4 regions of the Lactobacillus amylolyticus genome follow, and region 1 is predicted to be linked to each of the others. Evidence: predicted binding sites of a transcription regulator. Region 1 holds the regulator's gene; each other region holds the start of a gene.
The links. The regulator NrdR, encoded in region 1, represses ribonucleotide reductase genes. The targets are predictions, from matches to a motif close to ACACNATATATNGTGT.
Positions count from the first base shown of each region.

Region 2: a site for NrdR is predicted at 3,258-3,273, ahead of pnuC (nicotinamide riboside transporter PnuC). Genes of this name have one in related genera too.
Region 3: a site for NrdR is predicted at 1,260-1,275, ahead of D0Z64_RS07075 (deoxynucleoside kinase). Genes of this name have one in related genera too.
Region 4: a site for NrdR is predicted at 2,823-2,838, ahead of nrdJ (ribonucleoside-triphosphate reductase, adenosylcobalamin-dependent). Genes of this name have one in related genera too.

Region 1 is NZ_CP031835.1:427,697-433,205, forward strand. Features, by position in the region: gene polA (DNA polymerase I) at 1-683, shown strand, start outside; gene mutM (DNA-formamidopyrimidine glycosylase) at 693-1,523, shown strand; gene coaE (dephospho-CoA kinase) at 1,520-2,122, shown strand; gene nrdR (transcriptional regulator NrdR) at 2,125-2,595, shown strand; gene D0Z64_RS02235 (DnaD domain protein) at 2,595-3,938, shown strand; gene dnaI (primosomal protein DnaI) at 3,949-4,848, shown strand; gene thrS (threonine--tRNA ligase) at 5,129-5,509, shown strand, end outside.
Region 2 is NZ_CP031835.1:1,176,589-1,182,097, forward strand. Features, by position in the region: partial or broken gene D0Z64_RS08555 (DUF3290 family protein) at 1-77, opposite strand, end outside; gene pepT (peptidase T) at 80-1,348, opposite strand; gene D0Z64_RS06080 (hypothetical protein) at 1,483-1,965, opposite strand; gene D0Z64_RS06085 (YSIRK-type signal peptide-containing protein) at 2,028-2,177, opposite strand; gene pnuC (nicotinamide riboside transporter PnuC) at 2,470-3,213, opposite strand; gene D0Z64_RS06095 (hypothetical protein) at 3,464-3,718, shown strand; gene D0Z64_RS06100 (PAS domain-containing protein) at 3,753-4,490, opposite strand; partial or broken gene D0Z64_RS06105 (ABC transporter ATP-binding protein) at 4,544-5,085, opposite strand; gene D0Z64_RS06110 (hypothetical protein) at 5,357-5,509, shown strand, end outside.
Region 3 is NZ_CP031835.1:1,364,769-1,370,277, reverse strand. Features, by position in the region: gene D0Z64_RS07080 (deoxynucleoside kinase) at 1-537, opposite strand, end outside; gene D0Z64_RS07075 (deoxynucleoside kinase) at 571-1,218, opposite strand; gene nagB (glucosamine-6-phosphate deaminase) at 1,413-2,132, opposite strand; gene D0Z64_RS07065 (aldo/keto reductase) at 2,236-3,054, shown strand; gene D0Z64_RS07060 (ABC transporter ATP-binding protein/permease) at 3,153-5,489, opposite strand.
Region 4 is NZ_CP031835.1:42,424-47,932, reverse strand. Features, by position in the region: partial or broken gene D0Z64_RS00255 (SLC45 family MFS transporter) at 1-499, opposite strand, end outside; gene D0Z64_RS00250 (hypothetical protein) at 755-937, shown strand; gene D0Z64_RS00245 (SGNH/GDSL hydrolase family protein) at 978-1,550, opposite strand; gene D0Z64_RS00240 (AI-2E family transporter) at 1,547-2,584, opposite strand; gene nrdJ (ribonucleoside-triphosphate reductase, adenosylcobalamin-dependent) at 2,914-5,142, shown strand; gene D0Z64_RS00230 (DUF4430 domain-containing protein) at 5,169-5,509, shown strand, end outside.

The sequences.
Region 1 (5,509 bases):
CTTGCGACTATTCACAAGTTGAGCTTCGTGTCTTGGCCCATGTTTCTGGTGATCAAAACATGCAAGAAGCCTTCAAGACCGGGTATGACATCCACTCACACACCGCGATGAAGATCTTCCACTTGGATTCACCTGATCAGGTAACGCCACTGATGCGTCGTCATGCCAAGGCAGTTAATTTCGGAATTGTTTATGGAATTTCCGATTACGGCCTTTCAAAGAATTTAGGTATTTCAAGAAAACGAGCTAAGGAATTTATTGATAATTACTTTGAACAGTATCCACAGATTCGTGACTACATGGATAAAGCAGTTCAAGAAGCACGTGAAAAAGGCTATGCTGAAACCATCATGCACCGCCGTCGCTATTTGCCTGATATCCATGCTAAGAACTTCAATGTCAGAAGTTTTGCGGAAAGAACAGCAATTAATTCACCAATTCAAGGTTCAGCTGCAGATATCATCAAGATTGCGATGATTAATATGCAAAAGAAGCTTGAAGAAATGCACTTGAAGACCAAGATGGTGTTACAGGTTCACGATGAATTGATTTTTGATGTTCCTAAAGATGAATTAGAGACAGTGAAGAAAATCGTGCCAGAAGTTATGCAATCTGCCGTCAGACTTGATGTGCCACTAATTGCTGACTCTGGTTGGGGTCATAACTGGTACGATGCAAAGTAGGTGATTTAATTGCCAGAAATGCCGGAAGTTGAAACAGTTAGACGAACTTTGATTCCTTTAGTTAAAGGAAAAACGATCAAAAAAGTGACCCTTTGGTATCCCAAAATAGTCGCTACCGATCACCAACAGTTTATTGATGAGCTGCCAGGCAAAAAGATTTTAGATATTGATCGTTATGCCAAATATCTTTTGATCAGATTGAGTGATAATTTGACGATTGTATCGCATCTGCGTATGGAAGGAAAATATCATTTAACTACGCCTGATGCGCCTAACGATAAGCATGACCACGTGCAATTTGAATTTACAGATGGCACGGCGCTTCGCTACAACGACGTCCGCAAATTTGGCCGCATGCAGCTGATTTTAACGGGGACAGAACGGCAAACGACAGGAATTGGCAAATTAGGGTATGAGCCTAATTCTAAAGAATTTACGGAAGCCTATTTTATTGCCAAGTTAAAGCGCAAGCATAAAAATATAAAAAATACTTTGCTTGATCAATCAATCGTTGCTGGTTTAGGCAATATTTATGTTGATGAAGTTTTATGGCAGAGCAAAATTCACCCGCTAAGCATTGCTTCAAAAATTCCAGAAGATAAAGTAAAAGAACTGCACACGAAAATCAATCATGAAATTTCCATTGCTATTAAAATGCGCGGGACTACAGTCCATACTTATCTGGATGCTAACGGTAATGCAGGCGGATTTCAAAAAATGCTGCAGGTTTATGGTCATGTCGGCGAGGCTTGCCCAAACTGCGGCAATAAATTTGAAAAAATCAAAGTTAATGGCCGTGGAACCACATTTTGTCCACATTGTCAGGTGAACTATCAATGACTTTAGTTTTAGGTTTAACCGGTGGAATTGCGACAGGTAAAAGCACCGCGGATAATTTCTTTAAAAAACATCATATTCCAATCGTTGATTCCGATAAAATTGCACATCATATTTATGATCCAGGCAAACAGGGATATAACGAAGTTGTGACAGAGTTCTCGTCTGCAATTCTGGATTCAGACAAAAAGATTAATCGCAAAAGGCTCGGAGAAATTGTTTTTCATAATCCGCAAAAAATGCAGCGGTTGGATGAAATAACACATCCCCTGATTTATCAAGAAGTAGTAAATAAGCTAAACAAGTATCGCGAACAGGCAGAAAAGATTGTCGTTTTTGATGCGCCTTTACTATATGAAACAGGGGGCCAAAGGTTGTGTGACTTCGTATTAGTGATTAGTTTGCCTGAAAGTTTACAGCTAAAGCGATTGATGGAACGCAATAATTTAACTGAAAGTCAAGCGCAAGCCAGAATTGACAGTCAAATGCCATTAGCAAAAAAGATTGCCAAGGCGGACTTTGTAGTGGATAATACTGGTACAATAGATGAATTAGAAGAGAAATTAAAAGAAATCTTATTGAAAGTTGAAGCAGAGGGATAATTATGGAATGTCCAAATTGTCATCATAATTCTTCACGTGTGATTGACTCGCGCCCAAGTGATGAAAATCGTGCAATTAGACGTCGGCGCGAGTGTGAAAATTGCGGTTTTCGTTTTACTACTTTTGAGAGAGTTGAAACCGCACCATTATTAGTTATCAAGAATGATGGTACCCGTGAGCCATTTAACCGGGAAAAGATTTTGCATGGTGTAATGGCTGCAGGACAAAAACGTCCGATTTCCAGTGAACAATTCGAACACTTGACGGACGATGTTGAAAATAAAATCAGAAAGCAAGGCGTAAGCGAAATTTCATCCAAGAAGATTGGACAGTTCGTGATGGATGATTTGGCTAATATTGACGATGTTGCATACATTCGTTTTGCCTCTATTTACCGTGAATTTAAAGATATGTCTAGTTTCATGAAAACAATGGAAGACATGATGGCCAAACGAGAGAAGGATAATAATTAATGTTTGAGACAGCTGATCCCAAGCAGCCCTTTTATGTGCTGAATCAAATTGATCTTTTTCCAGATGATGAGCAAATTCTGATTAAACTTTATCAGCCCTTGGTTGGTTCGACAGCAATTGCTTTATATCAAACCTTAATTCAAAATTTTAATCCATATTCCATTTTGTCAGATGCTCAGGGAATCTATTCTCTACAAGAGCAGCTGGACTGCAATTTAAAGTTGCTTTTCCGCTCTTTGCACAAGTTGGAAGCTGTCGGATTAGTTCAGACTTACTTAGTTGATAATGTTGTTAATCAGGTTTTGGCCTTTAAATTGTTAAAAGTTCCTAGCTCACAAGAATTTTTTTCTACGCAGCTATTGGCTAGTCTGCTGAAAGAAAAGGTTGGCAACACGGCTTTTCACAGTTTAAGTCATTATTTTGCCAAGAAAACCAGAAGTCGACAAAAAAAAGTCAAAAATGCTCGCGATATTTCGGCTTCATTTATTGAAGTCTTTCATCTGCCGGGGGATGAAGCAATTAATCCGTCAACAGAAGTAATCCAAGCAGCTCAAGAAAATACGGCACCAAAGGTAAAAACCGCAGAAGTTAATCAAAACGATCATGTTGACTGGGGCTTTATGAAAGATCAATTTGCCCGTTACAGCATTCCAAGTTCTGAAATTGATCATAAGAAGGCGCAGATCTTGGGCGTAATGCAGACCTATGGCTTAGACGAACAAGAATTTATTGATGAAAGTCTGCCTAGTTTGCACGGTCAACAGGAATTGGACTTGCGGAAAATAGAGAATTTGATCGCCGAAAATTACCGCAGCTCCCATACCCGTAAACAGGTTAATCATGAATTAACACAGGATAGCAATCAGGCAAGACCAGTCAAAGTATCAACTGATAAGCAAAAACTGCTGCAAGACGCAACTCAGATGTCACCGGCTGAATTTTTGTATCAAATTAAAGCTGATAAGGGCGGTTTTGCAAGTCCAGGCGAAAAACGGACTCTGAATGTTTTGCGCAGCCAATATGGCCTGCCAAGCGATTTGATCAACGTTTTGGTCTATGCCTGCTTAACTTACGATTCAATGGTATCGCCCAATTTGGCATATCGGATTGCCAATGATTGGCTGCAGCATGGTATTGCATCGGCACCGCAGGCGTTGCAATATCTGGAGAAAAGACAGGAAAAGCGGAGCAAAAAGCCGCAACGCTATGGCTATAATCAACCTAAGCACGTTGAAAAGGGAACTGATTGGAGCAAGAAAAAAGCCAAGACAGATTCCAATGTCAATTCAGAAGATTTAAAGAATTTCTTCAAGAACTTAGAAGATCAGAATGGATCAAAGTAGGTGAGTAATAATGCAACCGATTGGTGATGTGATCAATAAAATCGTGAAAAAACGCAATTTGGGCGATCAAGGTGAGTTGCAAACAGAGATTCTGCATAATCCTGCAGTACGAGATTTTTTAATTAAAAATAAGAATAAAATTGATAAAAACATGGTCAAAACTTCCATGCCGAATTTATTCGAATTTTATTCACAGCTGCAGGATCCCAATAAGGTGATGGCGGGTTATGAGCCCGAACTCTTCTTAAATGGCAAGGTGATCGACGTTCGCTACCGGCCAACTGCTGAAAAAATTGAAGCAGATATGGAAAAAAACACCAAAGCGCATTTGCAGCTAATCGACTTGCCTGAACGGTTGCATGATGTCCGTCTGAGTGAGATTGAGATTGACAAGGGACGAAAAGAAGCTCTAACTCAGATTGGTGAGTTCTTGAAAAAATATAGCAAGAATCCTCATCAGCAAGGCCTGTATCTCTCTGGCGATTTTGGCCGAGGAAAGACCTATATTTTGGCTGGACTAGCAAATCAAGTTGCCCAAAGCGGCAAAAACGTAATCTTTTTGCATGTACCGACTTTTATTGCAGGCTTATCAAGTCACTTTGAAGATAATAGTTTGCAAGCTGAGATTAAACGCGTTGCGGAATGCGATCTTTTGATTTTAGATGATATTGGAGCAGAAACATTAAGTCCATGGTCTAGAGATGATGTTTTAGGCGTAATTTTGCAGGCAAGAATGGACAATGTTTTGCCTACTTTCTTCTCTTCTAATCTTGATATGGAGGCTTTAGAAGAGCATTTTGCCGAAACAAAAAATAGTTTAGATAAGGTTAAAGCTGCGAGAATTATGCAGCGGATTCGCTTTTTGGCTAGAGAAGTTATTGTTTCTGGTCCAAATCGCAGAAAAATTTAAAATTAGGACTTGATTAGAAAATGGGAGCGCGTATAATATCAGTTAATGAAAGAGATATGACGACTTTCGTCTCAGAGAGAAGAACCTAGTTCTGGAAGTTCTTCATTAGAAAGTCGTCCCGACTCTTTCGCTCCCAAAATACAATAAAATGGGTGAGCTCCTTTATCAGTTCATACGAGAGGCTAGACGTACGCTAGTCTGAATTTTGGGTGGAACCACGCTAATTAACGTCCCAGTGCTGTATGGCACTGGGGCTTTTTTATTTTTCTGGAGGAAAATAATGAGTTTTTCAATTACTTTGCCAGATGGCTCAAAGAAAGATTTTGATGAAAACTTGTCAATCGCTGATTTAGCACATAAGATTGCTACTTCACTTGGAAAAGCTGCTGTAGCAGGTAAGGTTAATGGTCAAATTGAACCACTTGACTACGAACTTGATAGTGATGCTGAAGTTGCAATCATCACTGATAAGGATGAAGAAGGCCTAGATGTTTTGCGTGCTACTGCCGCATTTCTTTTTGAAGCAGTTGCTAAGGCTAAATATCCAAAGCTTCACTTAGGTGAACATGTTACCGATGAAGGTGGCTTCTATGTTGATACTGACAAGGATGACCAAATTAAGATTGGTGAATTGCCAGAACTTGAAAAAGCTATGGAAAAG
Region 2 (5,509 bases), 650 kb from region 1:
ACCAGCATCAAAATATACAAAATAGTTTGATTGTTGTTTTGATTATTTTCAATGTATTTTAAAGTATAAAAAGTCATTTTTACCTCTTAAGTGGCGTTTCATCACGATTGCCGTCCATTTCTAGATGCGTAGTTGCAATCGCTGTTAGCGTTTTTGCCAATAAAAGCATGTTCTCAACCGTGACATATTCATAGCGCCCGTGGAAATTAGCTCCGCCATTAAACAAATTTGGCGTAGGGATGCCTTTTTCACTGATAAAATCGCCATCTGTTCCACCACGGAAAGGAATGTGATGAACAGGCAGCCCCATCTTGGCATAGGCATGATGAACCAAATTGACCACATATGGATTATTTTTAATCAAATCGCCAGGTGAACAATATTGATCATGCATTTCGAGGTTTACACGATTTGCGCCATATTTTTCATTCAATTTCCCTGTTAAATCTTTAACCAACTTTTTCATCTTGAGATAGTGATCCGTATCGAAGTCGCGGATGATTAAATTGATCTCTGCATGATCAACATTGCCATTATTATTTAAGACTAGGATGTAGCCTTGATAGTCCTTGCTTTTTTCTGGGACAAAATCTTGCGGCAAACCATCCATAAATTCATTTGCCATCAAGGCCGCATTAACCATTAAACCGTATGCTTCTCCAGGATGAACAACGGTACCTCTGAAAGTAATTTTGGCAGCGGCTGCGTTAAAAGTTTCATAGGCAATATCGCCAGGATTGCCGTTATCAAGGGTATAAGCAAATTCAACTGGAAAACGACTTACGTCAAAGCGGGCCGCACCCATGCCGATTTCTTCATCAGGACCAAAGGCAAGCCAAATATCGCCATGCTTAACTGCAGGATTTTCATGCAAGTATTTTGCCATGCCAAGAAGGCCAGCGATTCCAGCCTTGTCATCAGCACCCAGAAGGGTATCACCGGAAGCCGTGATCAGAGTTTGCCCGATCACTTTCTTTAATGATGGAAATTCTTTGGCCGACAGAGTTACGACGTGACCCAAATCGATGTCTTTTCCGTCATAGTTTTCATGAATCTGTGGCTGAATATTTTCGGCATTAAAGTCGGCAGTATCTACGTGAGCGACGAAGCCAATTGCGGCAACTTTTTTATCGCTGTTTGCGGGAATTTTGCCGACTACATACGCATCTTTGTCTGAATAAGAAACATCTGTAAGCCCTAATTTTTTAATTTCATTTGCGAGTTCTTTAAGCAAAACCACCTGGCCAGGGGTTGTAGGTACGGCCTTGCTGTTTTCATTTGAGCGCGTGTTCATTTTGGCATATTGAATAAACTTTTCTTCAATATATTTTGCATCGTAATCTGACATTTTGTTGCCACCTTTCATTTTTAATCTTATTTTAACATACAAAAAAGCCACCAGCTTTTGTGCTAGTGACCTTCTTGATTAGATAAATCTAACTTATTTTTTCTTGTGCTTTTGGCGTTACCGTTTCACTATTGTCATTTGAATCTGTTTGTTCTGGCAGAGGCATAGTTGGCACTTTCCCAGTCCCACAATTCATTTTCATAATTATCGCCAATTGCCAAGTGAGTGAGACTTTGCAGTTGATCAGTCAATTCAAAACCATGGTCTGGATTAAAGTCTGTCACGCCATTTTTAGCTTCTTCATGAACGTCGAAGTAGTGAACATGAACGTTGGAATTCTTATTCAATACCAATTCACCTGGCTGCCAAGTAATCGTAATCCCTTCTGGCTTAGTAGTCTCAACCGACTTTTCACCTTCGAAGGTCAACTTAGGAACAGTTGTTGAAAATGTTTCCCAAGCTGAGCCCAATTCATTGCTAAAGCGAATCTTATCGCCCCAAAGGCTGATTACTAATTGTTTTTCAACATCATTTTCAAATTTACCATCATAAAGCAATTCGTTGTCCTTATCGGCATAAAGAATATCACCATTAAAATTGCCATTCTTGTCGTACATCTTTAACTCTTTGATCATCTGAATTATACAGTGCTTTGGCTTTCAACCAAAACAATTTCAGATTAATTCTTTTTTGTTTTTGAAGATTTTACAGGACGACTGTTTGAACCCATAAAAGTCAAACCAATCAAAACGGAGGCCGCACCCATTGCGAATTTGCGAATTGAATGATGTTCATTTTTTTCTTCAATTTTGCGGATTTTTTCTAACAAATTTTTCTTGAAACCATAAAATTATACCTCATTTTCTGTTAAAAACATTTATTAACATGGAGTGTGACATTATGTCACTTATTAGCACTTATAGTATATAATATTCATTTAATATATGTTATCTCTTTGAACCCGCTTTTAAATATTCTTAATATATTATTTTCCATTAATTTATCCATTAATATTTTTACAGCTATCAAAAAAGCAAATGAGAACAAATCCCATTTGCTTCAATGATCGAATAAATATTACTATCGTTAACTATTTATTTAATCCGTTTTTATTTTAAAAATTATTTTTTGATTTCTTTCAATCCTTCACGACGTCGACCCATATTGAACCACGGCGAAACTGTAAAGGCTAAAATATCGTTAATTACATAAATCAATGAGTTAACAGCCATGGCTAAAGTTGAATCGCCTTGAGCAAAGGTTACGCTCCAAAGAATCAATTGGAAAATGCCGCTGGCTGTCCACCAGAAGTATTGGTTGTTATAACGCATAAAGCACATAATGCCAGCAGTAAGAGAAATTGCAAAACTGATTGCATCAATCCAGGGACGAGGATCATTGGTAAATTTGCCAATCAAGAAACCAGAAACCAAGTAAACGGCAAGCGTACCAACGATGGCAATTACCCATTCCTTAGCGCCAAATTTCCGCAAGTGGTTCTTGGTATCATTATTCCAGGACTTAACAGCCAAGATAACTGGCAAGTCCAAGGTAGCAATATAAGCAATTTGCTCAAAAATTGATAAGTAGTTCTTAGCTGACCAACCTGCATAAATAAAGCAGGCAGCTGAGATCAAACCTAACCAGCCGTTAATTGCCTTGGTAGCATTAATTGCCAAAACACAAAGAGTACCTAATAAAGTACCGATAAAAGTAATCACAGTAACACTGGTCATCTTAGTTTGCAATAAAATTGCCAATTGGAAACCAAAAGCAAAGAACCACAAGCAGTAGTTCTGAATTGGCCAACCCTTAAGCTGGTTCCATAGCCAGACAAAATAATTCTCATTCTTATTAGTTTGCATAAAATCTCTCCTCAATACTTTAGGTTCACAAGGTGTGAACTAATATACAACATCTTGTGCCTTTTCCGCTTTTTTCCAGAAAAAGCCTCGACATCTAGTTTAGTATTGTGTGAAATAAAAATAAAGACTTGTATTCTGATGACATTTTTGCTACCCTTGGCAGCAGTTTTATTTTTTGACAGGAGATCCAAATATCATATAATGTTAGTTAAAAGTGACACGATGTCATATTTCACAGAAAGGTTTGCTTATGAAAAAAGAACATCCCCTGCAAATCAACCTTATTTACTATGATCTCTACGGCAATCATGTCGGCAAATATTCAACGAGAATCAAAAACAAATGCAATTTGCCAACTCACCACTTAAAAAGACTGATCCATTATCACATGCCATATGGCTATCAAGCGATCCACAATTCCGTTTATCCCCAACTATCTAATTTTAGAAATGATCAAATGGCTGATCTTTACATTGCAGTGCAAGAGCAGCCAATCTATAACTAAAAAAGGCAGCCTCATAAGAGACTGCCTTTTTCAATTATTCATGTTGGGAAGCTCCAGTTGAAGTATCTGGCTTTTCCTCAGTTTTCTTTTCAGTTTCTTTGCTTGATGCGCCACTGACTGCATCAGTATCTGAATTCCTACGATAAGTTGCACCGGTGGTTGCATCCGGATCGATCACTAATTTTTGACCGGTCGTTTCGCAGAAGTATTTTACTAATGGATAAATATCTTGAACCCATTCATAAGTACCAGCGTAATTGCCTTCGTCATCTTCAACTCGCTTGTAGCGGTGGTAAATCAATTTTTTCAGATTGCCGTTAGGCACTGGCATTTCAACCTCATCGTGACCATCTGGCTGCGTTCTCAAAGCATGCGTAACTTTCTTAGCAGTTGCAGTTGCTTGCTTTGGATGACACTTACCGATTCCGTTGCCGATATCAGATGGCTTTCTGCTTGCCAGCATCTTATAGTTGGGATCAATTGGACGATTGTACCAAAGAAGCTGGTTATTATCGTCAACAAACGTCATTTCACCAATCGTATTTCTAAGCATCCAATTCAATTGGTTAACTGTCATCAGACCAGCATCTAATTTTACATAGTCATTGCCTTCTGCGGCATTAACCTTCTTGGCAGCCTTATCTAACCAATCAGGATCATCTTTATCAATGCCATGAATGGTCGTGCCTGCTTTAGCCTCGCCGTTTGCTTCATAGTCTTCTTTTAAATATTCATCAGGATTCATATCCTTCAACCATTTAGGTTCTGCCATTTTAAATATCTCCCTTAAAAAACTAATCTTTACACCTATAATTTACTACATTTTTATCTTAATGTCTCAATGCTGCGTTTATCTAAATGAACGATTTTATCAAACATCGCTTTTTCTTCTGGAGAAATTTTATGCGCTACTTCAATCACGGCTACTCGCGGATTCTTCAATAAAGTCTTATGAATTGCCAAAGACAAGTTAGGATCAAGCGCACTCGTGGCTTCATCTGCTAATAGAATTGGTCGAGCTGATAAAAGCACACGTGCAATTTCAACTCGCTGAATCTGACCACCAGATAAATTATTGCCGTCTTCACCGACCAAGCCATCTAAGCCGTGTTCTTTAACCAGTTGATCAAGCCCTGCTTCATGAATTTCCAATTGCCGCTAACATTTTTGTGGTTCAAAATGATTTGTCCTTCTTTCGGCTTTTTAAGTCCAAGCATTAGCCGCAACAAAGTAGTTTTGCCTCAACCGCTCGGTGCCATCAGAAAAACCTTTTCACCTGGTTTTACTTCTAAAGACACATCATTAAAAATCTCTTTGTGATCCGAACTAGTCACATAGGCCAGCTGCTTAATCTGCATCCCGTCAAAAGGGCTAAACGAACTAAATGCCAGTAATCATGTGACCCAGAAGAAGCCGCATTCAGCATGATCTGAATCATATAAGCAACGAATACAATATTGCAGGCCTTAATTGCTGCTAAAAGCGTGAAGCAGATAACCTGACTTTTTTGGCATATTTTAAACTCATAGATTCCTCCTTAAGCCGCTGTCTATTGTCATCATTATACACGCAAATAGTGTCTTTTCTCAAACTGTTCCTATATAATAGATACAATTTATAAAATCGTGGGAGGTTAACATGGCACTTAAACTTGTTGAAATATATCAGCACTCTGAAGACGAAAATTCATTTTTATTGGGCTATATCTTAAACAAAACCGAAAACTGGCTGACCTTCCTTGCACTTGATCCAGCCGGCAATCAGGACGGTGTGCGTTTCTTAAAAATCGAC
Region 3 (5,509 bases), 460 kb from region 1:
AGGTGAATGATCATATTTTTCATACCATGGCTTGTAGTAGCTTAATAAACGCTTATAGTAGTCTTCTAGCGTTGAATCGTAACTAAGCTGTTCATACGGACGACCACGTTTTTGAATTCGTTTGATCATCGTATCATATGAAACATTAATGTGAACAAGCAAATCTGGGTTCTTCTTCGGCATCCGCTTCAATTCGCCCATCATATTGTTCAATAATTCATAGTAGGTATCTACTTCTTCTTGTGTGGCACGACCAATATCTGCGTTCATTTGGAAAAATAAGGCATCTTCATAAATTGAACGGTCAAGTACGTTATTATCTGCGGTTAAGGCTTCTTTGATACTGTGAAAACGCGTATTTAAAAAATATACTTGAAGCAAGAATGCGTACTTTTTTGGATCAGCATAAAAGAGTGGCAGAACAGGGTTGTCGTCAACACTTTCGTAGAATGGCTTAGTTCCTAAATATCTAGCTAAAATACTGGTTAAACTGGATTTACCGGCTCCAATTGGCCCGCTTAAAACAATAACTGTCATCACGTTCCTTCTTTTTTATTTCATTCATTAAGACTATAAGTTACCGATTTGGTGCAACTTATCATCAATTTCATTTAATACTTCTCGTTGAGCACCCATGTTGGTGACAAAATCAAGCTTATTACCATCGATCATCATCTTAGGAGATGCGTCATAGTGTTCATACCATGGTTCGTAGTACTTCAAAAGGCGAGCATAGTAGTCCTTTAAACCTGGATCAGTGCTGATTTGTTCAAAGGATCTGCCGCGCTTCTTGATTCTAGCAAGCATAGTATCAAGAGAAACATGGATGTAGATAAGCAAATCTGGCTTTTTGCTTGGATTGCCAGGCGTGTCTTCCATCATGTTTTCAAGCAAATCGTCGTAGATCTTGAACTCAGTTGGATCGGCAATCTTGCTATCCACGTTCATCTTGAAGAAAAGTGCATCTTCATAAATTGAACGGTCAGAAACGCTGTTCTTTTCTTGAACTGCTTGATTAATTTGAGCTAAGCGGTGGTTGAGCAGATAAGTATTAAGCAAGAAGGTATAACGCTTCATATCCTTGTAGTATAGGGGAAGAACGGGATTGTTATCGACGCCTTCATAAAATGCTTGCGTACCTAGATGTTCGGCTAAAATACTGGTTAAACTGGATTTTCCGGCTCCAATGGGCCCACTTAAGACAATAACTTGAATCACACTCTTTCTTCAACACAATATGTAGAACATTAAATAGTTTAATACGATATATTGGGTCTAACAAGCAATTTTTTAATTCTGTTAAACGGTAAAAAGTCAAGTTCTGGATTTGTATTTTGAGTAGAAATCGAATAGAAATAAAAATACCAGCTAAGCATTTTTGCTTAACTGGCATTTCTTATCATAAATTTTGTTTAGTTCTTATACTTATCGTCAAGTTCTTTGGCAGCTGCCTTGTCAACGATTACCGTTACGTCAGCATGCTTTTGCAAAATTGATGCAGGAACATCTTCAGTGATTGGACCTTCGATCATTTCTTTAACGGCATGAGCTTTCTTTTCGCCAAAAGCCATCAAAACGATCTTCTTAGAAGCCATAATGTTGGCTGGACCCATACAGATAGCACTCTTTGGCACTTCATCAATATTGTCAAAGAAGCGAGAGTTGGCCTTGATTGTATTTTCAGTCAACTTAACTTCGTGGGTGCCGATTTCAAATGAAGTACCTGGTTCGTTAAAAGCAATGTGACCATTGCGACCGATACCTAACAGTTGAATGTCGATTGGGTTGTCCTTAATGATTTGATCGTATTTTTTACAAAAAGCAGGAATATCTTTTGCCATTCCATCTGGAATATAAGTCTTCTTGAATGGCTTTTTATCAAATAAATGTTTTTGCATAAAGTAATGATAACTTTGAGGATTATCTGGCTTTAAACCAACGTATTCATCCAGGTTAATACTAGTAAGACCAGAGCAGTTAAGATCGCTTTTTACCCAGTTTTGGTAAAGAGTTTCTGGAGTAGAACCAGTAGCAAGGCCTAAAACCTTGGCTCCGTCTTTAATCCCTTTTTCGAAAATTTCAAATGCTTTAGCTCCGCCTTCAATTTGGTCTTCTGTAACAATAACTTTTATCATGAATAAATCCTCCTTTATTTACTGGTCTAGTCCATTATAAAGTGGTCTATGCCATTTTGTCAATCGAAAAATGTAGTAAAATCTAAGTGAGGTGAAAAAGATGGACTTAACTGGCTTAGGGATAGGTACCTGGAATATAGGTGAAGATCCTAAAAAGAAAAAAGACGAAATTGCAGCAATTAGATATGGATTAGATAATGGCATTAAGATTATTGATACTGCCGAGATGTATGGTGAAGGCAAAAGCGAAACCTTGGTTGGTCAAGCAATTAAAGGTTATGATCGTAGCCAAATATATCTTATTTCTAAGTTTTACCCTTATCATGCAACGCCTAAACTTGAGCGCAAAAGTCTTGAAGCTAGTCTTAAGAGATTAGGAACGGACTACTTAGACTTATACTTGCTTCATTGGCGGGGCAGTCACCGGTTATCAGATACGATTCGTGGATTGGAAGATCTAAAAAAGGAAGGTCTGATTCGGCAATGGGGTGTTTCAAACTTTGATACTCCTGATATGAAAGAACTTTTTTCCGTACCAGGTGGTCGAGCATGCTTTGCCAATGAAGACTTGTATAACTTGGATCACCGCGGCGTTGAATATGATCTATTGCCATGGCAAGAGGAAAATAAGGTTAACTTTATTGGCTACTCGCCATTCAATTCAGGCAAAGGCAATACGATCAGAATTACGCATAATTTAAAGACTGTAGCGCGTGATCATGATGCTACGCCACACCAAATAATGCTTGCTTGGGCCCTGCGCAGTGGGAAAATTTTATCAATTCCTAAATCAGGCAAGGTTAGTCATATGAAGGAAAATATTGCAGCACAAGAAATTAAACTTAACGATGATGAATTGCGGTTAATCAATTCTGATTTTCCACAACCGACTCACAAGCTGCCACTCGATATGATATAAAGAAAAAGCCGTCTTTCCAGATTGGAAAGGCGACTTTTTCTTTAAAGATATTCAGCTTTATTTTATGACTTTTTCACATAAAAGTTAATGGAGCTGTTTTATTCGCTTCTAAGAGCGATTGCGGCATCCTTTTTGGCTGCCATTCTTGCTGGCAAGTGTCCACCGATTAATGTCAAAACAGTAGAGATGATGATCAGATAAAGCGCGTGAAGCGGATTTAATTGAGCTACGTTTGCCAAGTCAGTTATGTTATAGATAACCGTATTAATTGGAAACGTCAACAAGTATCCAATTCCAACGCCAAGTACACCGGCGAAGACACCTAGAATAAAGGTTTCGGCATCAAAGACGCGTGTAATGTCGCGTTTTCTGGCACCTAATGCTTTAAGCACTCCAATTTCTTTGGTTCTTTCCAAAACAGAGGTGTAGGTCAAAATACCGATCATAATCATTGAAGTAATCAATGAAATAGCGGCAAAGGCGATTAAAATCGTTGTCACACCATTAAGCAGGCCACCAGTCATCTTGGTTACGGCGCTGGACATATCGGTATAGACAATTTGATTCTTTTTACTCTTGCCTTTGTTCCACTTATTTAAGTAATCAAGTACCTTATCTTTAGCGTCAAAATTATTTGGATAAATCATGATGCCAGTAGGGATGCTGCTGCCGCCAAGTGTTTGCATCATTTGCTTCTTTTCGGTTGCAGTCATTACTTGACCAGTCATCACATTGCGGTTGGTCTTCTTTTGTGCCTTAACAATTGCTGAGTTTTTGTTCTCGTTGATAATTTTTTGAGTCAACTTATCGCTGTAAGCGACACCGCTTGAAAGAAGCTGCATTGAATCTTCACTCTTTGGTCGGATAACTGCAACAATTCTTAGTTTGGTACCATTGTTATACATACTGCTAGTCGCTTTTTTCGGAATAAACATGCCAATTGGCAATTTTTGGTAGTAGTCATCGTTAGCAACAACACTGAATTCTTTACCAATCAAGCTGCTTAATTTGATCTTAGAATTGTTTTTCACATTGAGACCTAAATTCTTCAATGCATTGATATTAACCGTATTTTTGTTGTCGGCAACAATAACTAAATCTGTCGCTTTAGTTGGCCAAGTACCAGAAAGCAATTGATAATTCTGTTTCAAAAAATTGCCTTTGTTTTTATTCAAAGTAGTGGGGAATACGCTGGATCCGATTCCCATCGAGCTCAGCGCTTGACTGCGCATTTGAGAAACCGATTGATTGGAATTAGGGTCAGTAGTAGAAAACTGTACTTTTTCAGCCTTGCCATTCTTTAGCCCTAATAGATGCAAGCTGATTGCTCGTTGATAAGAAATATTGTTGGCATAGTTAGGATTGATTTTTTTAACGTAGTCAACATAAGCTTCCGTGATTTTATTGATGTGCGTGCTCTGTTCGGCCTCGTCAGGCTTAGCCGTGACATAGCCGCGATTTTTGACATTTTTATCGGATTCCTTACGGTTCTTCATGGCTGTCATGTCAGTGGCAGTTGCCGTGATTGCCACTGGATATTTTGCCAGAGCCTTGCTCATCGTAGTATCGATTTGTTTTTGAAAACCGTTTGAAATCGACAATACGACCGCAATAGAGATAATTCCGATACTCGAAGCAAAAGCGGTTAAAATAGTTCGCCCTTTTTTAGTCATAATGTTGGTAAAACTAAGTTTAATCGCGTTCCAATAAGACATCTTTGTTCGTTTAAGGTTGAAAGTGTCTTTAACTTCGTTAACTTGGTAAGGGTCAGAATCATGCAGAATTTTGCCATCTTGGAAATTAACGATTCTAGTGGCATATTCCTTAGCTAGTTCTGGATTGTGAGTAACCATAATTACCAAGCGATTTTTGGATAGCTTCTTGATCAGTTTCATGATCTGAACGGAAGTTACAGTATCTAGCGCCCCAGTTGGTTCATCACATAGCAAGATGTCGGGATCATTTGCGATTGCCCGGGCAATTGCAACACGCTGCATTTGACCACCGGATAACTGGTTTGGATTTTTGTACATGTGCTCTTTTAAGCCAACTTCGGTCAATGCTTGAATAGCCTTTTCATGGCGCTCTTTAGCAGGTACCCCGGATAAATTCATTCCTAATTCTACGTTATCAATAATTGATAGGTGAGAGATTAGGTTGTAGTTTTGAAAAATAAAACCGATCGTGTTGTTGCGGTAAGCATCCCAATCAGTTTCCTTAAAATTCTTGGTAGATTTTCCGTTGATAATCAAGTCACCGCTATCATAATGATCAAGTCCCCCGATAATATTTAGTATCGTAGTTTTACCAGAACCACTTGGACCTAAGATGGCTACGAATTCTTGATCACGGAAAGAAATAGAGACATCGTCCAAAGCATGAGTGACGGTGTCTCCAAGGTGGTAAGATTTACGAATATCTTTTAGTTGAAGCATACTTTTTACCTTTCCCAAAC
Region 4 (5,509 bases), 390 kb from region 1:
TGGCAACACCCAAGCTGGTTAGCAAGAATGGGAAGAATGCAGCAATTACGGCACCAAAGTTGGAAAGCATACTCTGAATTCCATAAGCATATGACTTTTGATCGTCGTTGACCATATCACCGATCATCATCTTAAATGGTTGCATCGCCATGTTAGAAGCGACATCCAAAACAGCAATTGCGACAGCACCAAAGATAAGTGCTTCTAAGGATCCATATCCTAAACCGAAACTACCGACGTTGGGCAAAATGACCATCGTGATAACGGCAAAAATCATCCCAATCAATAAATATGGCAATCTTCTCCCGATTTTAGGAATCCAAGTACGATCTGATAAGGATCCGATTCCTGGTTGCACCACCAGACCAGCAAGTGGTGGCAAAATGAAGAACCAACCTAATTTTGTTGGGTCAGCCCCTAAAGTTTGGAAAATTCTACTCATTTGTGAAGTTTCCAAAGTAAATGCAATTTGTACGCCTAAATAACCCAAGCTAATCATCCAAATAGTGGAAGCGGCTAGCGTTGGTAAACCTGATTTTTCTTGTTTCAAGTTCTCTTTCTCCTTCCATCTAAATCGCTTTCATGTTTTAAATGATATCGATTTCAGAAAGAGCTTTCAATATAATTTGCTCTGTTAACGGTAACTTAATTGCATAAACATTTCTTGATTTTTTCTAAAATCGGCATACTTAATCTACGCTCTCTCCATCTCTTGGTAGTAAAATATTCTCATAGATTATGGAGGTATGAAACTATGCTTTCACTTTTGTTAACAATTTTCTTGATTTGGCTTTTCTTCAAGTTGGGGGTTGGCTTAATCAAGATTTTCGGCTTCTTGCTCATTGCCGGATTGATTTTCGTATTTTATGCATACTTGCTCATCCCATTCCTGGCTCTGGTAGCCATGGGTGGATTGTTGTTTGCGGCAATAAGATAATTTAATTGAATAAAAATAAAGAGGCCTTTCGGCCTCTTTTTTACATGCTCTTCAAATTTTTAACAATCAATTTAGCTAATATCTCATAGCCTGCATCCCCAAAGTGCAAACCATCATTTTTCATTCCTTGGGCAGTCTCCTTGATGTCCCCTGCATCTAGCATCGCCTGACATAAATCCGCATATCTAAAATGATATTCCTGAGCGACTTCTTCGACTGCTTTGGCATATTTTTCTACTAAAGCATTATCGCGCACAAGCTGCTTTTCCTCATCAACGGCGGGTGGCGAAACAAGCAAAACATGTGGCGGATAATATGCACAAATTATCGCTGAACAAATCAATTCCATATTTTGCTTAAATTGCGTTAACGGCACCTGCTTATGCGTTGCCAGATCATTAGTCCCAAGTAAAATTACCAAGTTATCGCACTTTTTCACGCTCAAAACTAATTCATTAAGTCTTGCAAAAAACGCACCTGAATTGATCCCCGACACTGCAGTATTTTCAATTTCTACGTCAGGTAACATCTTTTTTAAATTCCAGTTAATATGCGGCTCTTCTTTGCCTTCATTGCGTGCGATGATGCTATCGCCTGTCAGTAATAATCTCATTTTAGAACTGCCTTCTTCTTACTCTTTTTAGTTGGCTTAATGCCTAAAACATCCAAGAAGAAAGTAAAGATTGGCACACCTACGATCAAGCCCCAGGTGCCCCAGAAATGTTCTGCCACAAGCAAAACCAAGAATGTGTAGAAAATTGGTAATTCAGTCTTGCTGGCCATGAACTTAGGATTTAAGACATAGGCTTCAACGGTGTGAATAATCATGATCATAATGAAAATATAAATCACGTAGCGAATGCCGCCTACTGAGTAGCCCACAATACTTAGCGGAATCAGTGAAATGATCACGCCAGCAACTGGGATCAAACTCAAAATGAAGACCATTAATCCTAATGCAATAATTTGCGGCATTTTCATAAAGGCTAAACAAATCATTGTTAATGCGGTATTGCAGAGGGCGATGAAAAACTGTGCTTCAAGGACAACCCCGAACGTATTCGTAAACTTTCTGCCAAAATAGCGGACATCTTCAAAGAACCACTTAAAAATTCCGCTTTTTACAAACAAATTAGAGAACTCATTCATTTTCTTCAATTCAATCGTATAGAAGAAACTTAAAATTAGTGACATGAAAATCGAAACCGTTAAAGTACCAACACTGGTTAACGTCTTCATCATGACGCTCATCCCTGTTTTAGCTTGAGTCACCAATTCATTTCTATTAACATAGCGGCTTACGTATCGCATAATTCCTGTCATGCTGTCGCTCTCATAAAAGGCCAAGACGGATTTAAACATCTTACTGATCTGTTTAACTAGCATCGGCAAATAAATCGTTACAGCGAAGTATAGACACAGCAGAATCAAAATATATGTGATTGACACAATTACACCCGATGGAATTTTTGGAATATGTCTTTGAACCAACCTAATTAAATGAACAACCAGATAAGTAAAAATAAAAGTTAGCAAAATTGTGTTCATCATTGCTCGCATCTCATATAAAAGAGCAATGATTACCAACAAGACCACAAATCTTCTAAGCGGTACGTTTTGCTTGAATCTTTGCCAAGCATTTTCCATAAATAAACCTCCCTTAATTGTAGATATACGATGCTTGAGCCCTATTTTATGCCTAATAAATTACAAAGAAAACTACTATCTTTTTGTTACACACTTCTTCTGAGATTTTTACCATTAAAAATTAAAAAATCTCAGATATTTCTCTTAATTATGTACGATTTTTTTCTTATATAAATCCTTACGGAGACAACGAATTGCATTTTTTGAACTTAATCATGCTAAAATATTTTTGTTTACAATACAATATCTTGTGGTATTCTACATTCTGTCATCAACAAATTGTGTATTTGTGAAACACTTGTAACTAACTTATATAGGAGAGTTGTGGGATGAAAGTTATTAAATTAGATCAAAAATTTATTGATCAAGTAAAACGAGAAGTTAAGCCCCATTGGGGTGAATTAGGTTGGGTCACTTATAAGAGAACCTATTCTCGCTGGTTAAACGACAAAAACCGTTCTGAAAACTGGGACGAAACTGTTAAACGAGTAATTGAAGGAAACATTAATCTCGATCCACGATTAGCCGACAATCCTTCTGAAGAAGTTGTTGCTCAATTAACCAATGAAGCTCAAAAATTGTTCCGCTTAACCTATGGTCTATCTGCTACACCATCCGGTCGTAACCTTTGGATTTCCGGTACTGACTACCAAAAGCGTAACGGTGATTCTTTGAATAACTGCTGGTTTATCGCTATTCGTCCACAAAATTATGGCGATAGTCATATCAGACCATCATATTTAAGCCAAAAAGATGTAGCTGTTTCAATGCCATTTTCATTCCTCTTCGATCAATTAATGAAGGGCGGCGGCGTTGGCTTTTCAGTTGTAAAAGACAACATCAAGCAAATTCCTAAAGTTGATCAAAAGATCGATTTAACAGTAGTTATCGATAAAAAGAGCAAATCATATGATGCTTCTGTTAAATTAGGTGCTACTGATAAAGAAGAATGGCAAAAGCAAAATCAAGATAAAGACGATTACGTTTACTACGAATTGCCTGATACTCGCGAAGGCTGGGTTTTGGCAAATGCTCGACTGATTGATATGCACTTCAATGCTACTAATCCTGAGGGCAAAAAGAAGTTAGTCTTAGATATCAGCAACATTCGCCCTTACGGTACTAAGATTCATGGCTTCGGCGGCACTGCTTCAGGTCCAATGCCTTTAGTTGAAATGTTCTTTGATATTAATAAGGTTATCAATCCTAAGGCCGGTGAAAAATTAACTGCCGTTGACGCAACTGATATCTGCAACTTGATTGGTAAGACAGTTGTTGCTGGTAACGTTCGTCGTTCTGCTGAACTTGCTTTGGGTTCAAATGACGACCAAGACTTCATTAAGATGAAGCAAGATAAAGATAAGCTTTACCACCACCGTTGGGCATCAAATAACAGTGTTGCAATTGATTCTAAATTCGATAATTACGGTCCAATTGCCGACGGAATTTTGCATAATGGTGAACCTGGCGTTTTTAATCTTGAACTTTCTCGCAACTACGGCCGAATTGTCGATGGTTACCAAGCTGGCATCGATGATAACGTCGAAGGAACAAACCCATGTGGCGAAATTTCCTTATCTAACGGTGAACCATGCAACTTGTTTGAAGTCTTCCCTTATGTTGCTGAAAAACAAGGCTGGGACTTAAAAGAAGCCTTTGCTTTAGCTGTTCGTTTTGCTAAGCGTGTAACCTTCAGTCACTACGATTGGGAAATATCAAGAAAGATTATTCAAAAGAATCGTCGTATCGGTATTTCAATGTCTGGTATTCAAGACTGGATCTTGTCACGCTTTGGTCACCGTGTTGTTACCGGTTGGGAAGATGCTAAAGATCCTGAAACTGGTGCAGCAATTAAGAAGCCAATCTATGATCCAGAAATCGTAAAGACCTTCGATGGCCTTTATAAAGCAGTTGTTAAAGCTGATAAAGATTACAGCGATGTTTTAGGCTGCAACACTTCGATCAAGCACACAACTGTTAAGCCTTCAGGTACTGTAGCTAAACTTGCAGGTGTTTCCGAAGGGATGCACTTCCACTACGCTGGCTACATGATCCAAAGAATTAGATTCCAAGCTTCTGACCCATTATTGCCAGCCCTTAAGGAATGTGGTTACTACACTGAACCTGATATCTACACTAAGAATACTATTTGTGTAGAATTTCCACTTCGTGCTGCTAACGCTGACAGCAAGCAATTTGCATCTGCCGGTACTGTATCAATCGGCGAACAATTTGCTACGCAAGCATTTTTGCAAACCTACTGGTCAGATAACGCCGTATCATGTACCGTTACTTTCCAAGATGGTGAAAGCAAGCAAATTGCCCCACTTCTTCATCAATACCGCCACATCATCAAGTCAACTTCACTTCTTCCATACTATGGCGGCAGCTTAAAACAAGCTCCAAAAGAGCCAATTAATAAAGAAAAGTATGAAGAAAGAGCTGCTCAAATCAAGGGAGACGTTGAAGCAGTCTTCATGAAGCAAAACGATGATGAAAAAGACCTTGAATTGGTTGGTCAAACCGATTGTGAAGGCGGAGCATGCCCAATTAAATAAAAATCAAAATTCTTGGAGGATTAAAAATGAATAAATTAGTTAAAAAGCTCGGTTTACTTCTCACTGTTATCCTGTTATCCTTGGGTGCTGTTGGCATCGCAGATGCAAACCATAGCCACGTTCAGGCTGCTAAGACAATCAGAGTTACATATACTTTGAAAAATAATAAGAAAACAATTGCTAAAAAGAATATTAGAGTTAAAAAACATACTACTGTTTTAGCAGCACTTAAAAAATGCTGGAAAGTAAAGTCTTCTGGCGGTTTTGTTACCAGCATTCATGGCTATAGCCAAAATAAATCTAAAAAGCTTTATTGGACCTACACCGTAAATGGTAAATGGGCTAATGCTGCCAACAAAGTTTATCT